DNA from 2 places in the Nonomuraea sp. NPDC003754 genome. Region 2 is predicted to be linked to the other one. Evidence: riboswitches for the same ligand, from Rfam matches in the RefSeq annotation. Region 2 holds a riboswitch; the other holds the start of a gene.
The links. Region 2 has a riboswitch for cobalamin ahead of bluB (5,6-dimethylbenzimidazole synthase). Riboswitches for the same ligand answer to the same signal wherever they lie in the genome.
Positions count from the first base shown of each region.

Region 1: it holds a riboswitch for cobalamin, as region 2 does, so the genes downstream of both, ACWEVS_RS01790 (CbtB domain-containing protein) here and bluB (5,6-dimethylbenzimidazole synthase) in region 2, are expected to answer to the same signal.

Region 1 is NZ_JBSGJX010000001.1:395,004-397,914, reverse strand. It holds gene ACWEVS_RS01795 (glycoside hydrolase family 38 N-terminal domain-containing protein) at 1-458, opposite strand, end outside; cobalamin riboswitch at 709-838, shown strand; gene ACWEVS_RS01790 (CbtB domain-containing protein) at 936-1,061, shown strand; gene ACWEVS_RS01785 (CbtA family protein) at 1,071-2,006, shown strand; gene ACWEVS_RS01780 (histidine phosphatase family protein) at 2,045-2,728, shown strand; gene ACWEVS_RS01775 (VWA domain-containing protein) at 2,725-2,911, shown strand, end outside.
Region 2 is NZ_JBSGJX010000020.1:6,962-9,872, forward strand. It holds gene ACWEVS_RS24265 (hypothetical protein) at 1-1,296, shown strand, start outside; gene bluB (5,6-dimethylbenzimidazole synthase) at 1,376-2,008, opposite strand; cobalamin riboswitch at 2,039-2,233, opposite strand; gene ACWEVS_RS24275 (hypothetical protein) at 2,404-2,847, opposite strand.

The DNA.
Region 1 (2,911 bases), on a different contig from region 2:
GGGTCGCGTGCCGCGAGCGCCAGATGCGCCTCCACCAGGGCGAACGCGTTGCGCTCCCACAGCGGCCTGGTGGTCGCGTCACCCGACAGCAGCTCCCACGGGCTGGTGTAGGCGGCCTGCGTGTTCCACCAGACGGGGTCGTAGTGGAAGTGCGACACCATGTGCATCGTCCAGCCCGGCTCCTCCACGGTCACCTGGGCGGCGAGCTCGTCGCCGGCCGAGGTGACCACACACGGCAGGACGGTCCCCGGCTCGGCGTTCACCTCCAGCGGGACCTCCACCACGACGGTCCCCTCGCCGGCGGGCACGACCGCGCGTCCCGCCACGCCGTCGCCGCGCACCTCCAAGTCGGCGTCGTGCTCACCCTGCTCGGCGGTGACCCGGAGGACCTGGTACGGCTGCGCCTCCCTCCCGACGAAGAGGTCGGTCGACTCGGCGGTCAACAGGCGAACGGGCACGGGGTCTCCCTCGGCGTTCTAGGGGGCGGTCGCCGTCACACTAGGTCCTATCAAGATCAATGGCAACGTTGTCATAGCCCGCGCCCGCTCTCCCCGGGAACGCTGATCCCGGCGTTTCCTGGAAGCGGACAGTCCGTGCCCCGCCTGCGCCGGGACAGTCCTTCGTGGCGCGCCGGAAACCCCGGACGTGGGCATCTACATCTCAGAAAGGGCCCGAACAGGATCGGGTGATGTTGACGAGACCCGGAGAAAGGGATACGTTCCGGTAGATTTCGCGGCGAATCAGGGGAAATCCGGTGAGATGCCGGTGCGGACGCGCCACTGTATCCGGGGCCCACAGCCCCGGGAGCCAGGTCACCTGACCGTCGCGACCTCAACCAGCGGGACGCGTCATCCCTGAGGAGGCTTCACATGAGTGGTCTGTCCACGTCCGTAACCGCAATTCCGCTTCACCGTCTCACGCGCTGGCTGCTGGCCGTGCCCGTTCTGATGCTGCTCGCGTACCTCGTCCTCATGGACAACGGCGCGATCTCGCAGACCGGCACGCTCCTGCACGAGCTCATGCACGACGGGCGTCACCTGCTCGGCGTGCCCTGCCACTGAGGCAGCGTCATGGTCAAGTCCCTGGTGGTCAGGGGCCTGCTCGTCGGGCTCCTGGCCGGACTCGTCGCGGGCGTGTTCGCCTTCTTCGTGGGGGAGCCGCGCGTCGACGCCGCGATCGCCCTGGAGGAGGCGGCAGCCGCCGTATCGGTTGACGGCGGCGACACCCCGTCCTCCCACTATTCCGACGGCGCCGCTCAGCCGTCCGCCCCGGCGGACAGCGCGGCTCAGCCGTCCGCTCCGGCTAATGCGGCTCAGCCGTCAGCCTCGACGGATGGTGCGGCTCAGCCGTCGGCCCCGGGGGACGCGGCTCGGCCGTCGGCCCCGGCAGGCGGCGGCGAGGAGGCGCACAGTCACGACGACGGCGCTTCGGCCGGCCACAGCCACGGCGAGGAGGCCGTGGTCAGCAGGCCGGTACAGAAGGTCGGCCTCTTCCTGGCCACCGGCCTGTACGGCCTGGCCGTCGGCGGCATCTTCGCCCTCGTCTTCGCCGCACTGCGCGGCAGGGTCGGCCCCAGGTCGGAGCCTGGCCTGGCGATCGTGACGGCAGCGTGCGCGTTCGGTGCCATCACCCTGGTCCCCTTCCTGAAATATCCCGCCAACCCACCCGCTGTCGGCGACCCCGAAACCATCAACGCCAGAACGCTGCTCTACGTCGTGACGGTCCTCGTCGGCCTCGCCTCCATCGCGATCGCCGTCGCCGCCACCCGCAGGGTCACCGTGCCCGGCGTCTGGGCGAAGGGCCTGGTGGGCGGGGTGACCTTCCTGATTCCCGTGATCGCCGCGTGGGTGCTCCTGCCGCGCGTCGACGAGGTGCCGCCCGGCTTCCCCGCCTCGCTGCTGTGGGACTTCCGGCTGGCCTCCCTCGGCACCCAGGTGGTGTTCTGGGTGGCCTTCGGGGTGTTGTTCGCGGTGGCGGGCGAACGGGCGAAGGCGCGGGTCAGCTGACCAGGGTGCTGTTCGTACGGCATGCCTCGACACCGGGCATGCGTGGCGCGCGCTTCCCTACGGGGGAGGAACGCGCCGACGCGGCGAGCCTCGAAACGGCCCAGCGCCTGAGCCGAACCCTGGCCTCCGTCCTTCACCCCGGAACACCGTCATCTCCGGCACCGTCATCTCCTGGAACACCGGGTTCCGGGGTGTTCGGGGAGGGTGGAACGGCGTTCGTCGCTCCGGGGCGGGCGGCTCGGGAGACGGCCGTGGCGCTCGGGTTGGCGCCCGTGGTCGTGCCCGAGCTGGCCGAACCGGATTACGGGAGCTGGCGCGGCCTGCCGTACGAGGAGGTCGTGAAGGCCGACCCGGAGTCCTTCGCCCGGTGGCTCGCCGACCCCGGCGCCGCGCCGCGCGGTGGGGAGTCGCACGTCGAAGCGGCGGACAGGGTGGTCCGCTGGGTGGAGTCCCTTCGCGAGACCCCACCAGGCGAGCTCGCCCGCCCCGACGCCCCCTCACCGGAACCCGGCACCTCGGGGCGGTCGGGCCCGGGTTCGGGCGGGCGGGGGTGGGTGGTCGTGTGCGACGTGGCGGTGGTGCGGGCGGTGCTGGGACATGCGCTCGGCGTCGGCCCTCTCGTCGCCGCGCGATTCGACATCGCCCCTCTTTCTCTCACGCAGGTGTCCGCCTCCCGCGAGGGCTGGCGGATCGGGTACGTCAACCGGAAGGCCACACCGTGACCGCCACCTATCCCTTCAGCGCCGTCGTCGGTCTGGACGATCTCAAGCTGGCGCTGGTGCTCAACGCCGTCTCCCCCCGCGTCGGCGGCGTGCTCGTCAGGGGGGAGAAGGGCACCGCGAAGTCCACGATCGTCAGGGCGCTGGCCGCGCAGTTGCCGCCGGTGGACGTGCTGGCCGCCTGCA
Region 2 (2,911 bases):
GACCCCGCTCAGCTGTACGCCAAGGAGCGCTGGACAGAGACCGGCGACTGGATCGCCGCCCTGGTCAGGGAGGTGATCACGCCGGGCGCCGATCCGGGTGTGCCCGCCGCCGAGCCCGCCGACCGGTGGATGTCGACAGCGGGGCCGCACCCGCTGACCGGTCACGAACAGGAGCCCGACCCCGCGGCGGAGCTGCGCAGGCGGCAGCGGCTGCCCGACCCGGGGCGGGCCTCGCCGCCGCACCTGTTCCTGCTGCGCCGGCTGAGCGAGATCTACGTGGCCCTGCGGGAGGGAACGCTGCCGCCCGTCCTGCTGGCCACGCCCACCCTGATGACCGGGCACCTGGACCCCGCGACGCTGGTGGACCGGCTCGAGGCGTGCGCCGCCGCCGGTGTCGAGCCGCTGGCCGCCGACCTGGGACAGGCGCTGCTGCGGCTGCCGCGCGGAGCCCACCCCGCCGCCGCCGAGCGGGCCGCACGCGTGGGCTCGCGGGGAGCAGTCCAGGCCGCCGCCTGGCTGTCCGCGGGCGGCCCGCCCGACCCGGAGACCGGCGTGGCGTGGGCCTACGTCGAGGGCGGCACCCGCCATCTCTTCGAGGAGCGCACGCCCGAAGACGCCACGCAGGTCGAGCTGGTGTCGGTGCTCCGCGCCGAGCCGACCGGGCACGACCTGGTCGACGAGCTGCTGAGCGAGCCGTCGTCCTGGCACTGGGACGACCACAGCAACTCCATGGCCTGGTGGGCGGCGGTCCTGCCGTCGCACCGCGAGGTCGTCGCCGTCAACTACCTGCCCTACCTGCTGTACCGGTGGACCCGCCCCGGGATCCACCCGCCGCACCTGGCGATACTCGCCGACGCCGACGGCCCGGCCGGTGACGCCATCGCGGTCATGCTCGCCTACTTCCTCGCCAAGGGCGAACCGAAGGCGGTGCCGCTGCTGCTGCGGATGGCGGCCCGGGACAGCCTGCCCGCCGAGGCGGTCGGCCGCCAGCTCGCGTTCCTGATCCGCCGCGCCGGACACCCGATCCCTCCGGTGCTGGACTCCCTCGCCGGCGCCGCCCGCCGGGGCGCGCACGAGCAGGTCTGGGACATCCTCAGGGGGATGCTGCCGGTGCTGCTGCCGGGCCGGGGGGAGCGGCCGACCGCCGGCCACACCGCGGCGGTGGCGCTGGCCACCGACGTGGCGGCGTGGACCGGCGCCCGAGGCGAGATCCCGTGCGTGTCCGACCACGCGGACAGCGGGCGCGGCACCCGCTTCGCCTACGAGTGCGCCCGCCTGCGCGACCGGCTCCGCTGACCGCGGAGGGCCCGCCCGTAGGAGGGGTTCTCCCGGATGGGCTTCGCGCGGGCATTCCCACCCGGCGGCCGGGCGCAGGTCACCGGTCGCCGGTCCAGCGGTCGTGGTGGACGGCGGCGTCCAGCGGGCGGCGCCGTCGCCAGCCGTGCCGTTCCAGGTCAGGGACCTCCTCCAGGTGGGAGACGGGGCCCACGCACAGCCACGCGACCGGTCGCACCACGCCGGGGACGCCCAGCAGGTCCCGCAGGAAGGACTCGCGGTAGAACGACACCCAGCCGACGCCGAGCCCTTCGGCGGTGGCGGCCAGCCACAGGTTCTGGATGGCCAGGCACACCGAGTAGAGCCCGGCATCGGCGATGGCGTGGCGGCCGAGCACCGCGGGCCCGCCCCGGTCAGGGTCGTAGGTGATCACGACGGACAGCGTCGACTCGAGCACCCCGTCGATCTTGATCCGGGCGAACCGCCGGGCGGCCTCGCCGTCGAGGGTGGCCGCGAACGTGTCCCGCTCCTGCCGTACGTGATCGTGGAAGGCGGCGCGGACGGCGCGGTCGCGCACCAGGATGAAGTCCCACGGCTGGGACAGGCCGACGCTGGGCGCCGCGTGCGCGGCCGACAGCACGCGGTGCAGCACCTCGTCGGGCACCGGCGCGCCGGTGAACTCGCCGCGCACGTCGCGGCGGCGGTGGATGACGTCGTACAGCTGGCTGATCATGGGCAGGCTCCCGCTGACTCGCGCCCCCGTGGGGGCGGTGAACGCGAGGCCGGTCTTCGGACTCCCGGATCAGCGCCTGCCCGCCGGCCTTCCCAGCCCTGTCGGGCCAGTGACTGCGCTCGCGCGCGTGGGCGGAGGCTCCCCGGTAACCGCGGCGGGCCCGTGCCGGACTCTCACCGGCTTCCCGATTCTCCCCGCGAACGCGGGGCACCTCGCAACAGTTCGCCGGGCAGTACGGTAGCCGATCACTTCACCCGCCCGGCCGGCGAGGTCGGCCGGGACTCCGGCGCCCTGCCCGCGGTCGTGTCACCACGGCCGGTGCGGGCTCGTCCAGGCTTCCTCGCGCGAGAGGGGCGGACGCGTGCGCCGCGACGTCTGCCGTGCCTGGACGGTTGTCACCGCCGGGGGGACAGCCGCAGGACGACCCGGTCGGCGGACAGGGACAGCACCTGGACGCCGATGCCGTTGACCGATCCGGTGGTGCCCGCGCCCAGTCGCGCCTGCGAGCTGACGCCTGGACCGGTGCCCTTCACCTTCACCTGGTCGCCGGTGAAGGTGACGGCCAGCCTGGTGATGCCGAAGCGCGAGCTGACGCGGAAGGACACCGCCCGGCTGAGGGAGAGCCTGCACGCGCCGTCGTAGCAGGCGCGCAGGTCGGGCGCGGGGGAGAGGCCGGTGACCGGGGACGCGGCGGTCACCAGCACGGGGGCGGTCGAAAGGCGACGGGTGGCGGCGGGCAGGGGTGCGGTCGCGCCTGCGGTGATGGGGGGCGGAGGGGCGGTGGTGCCTGCGGTGAGGGTCGCGGCGAGAAGCGCGAGGGTGGCGACTGCGAGCGGCATGGTCCTCTCTTCCTACGGTGGGTCGGGTCGGCGGCCGTTCTCCCACCCTGGGTCAGGCGCCACG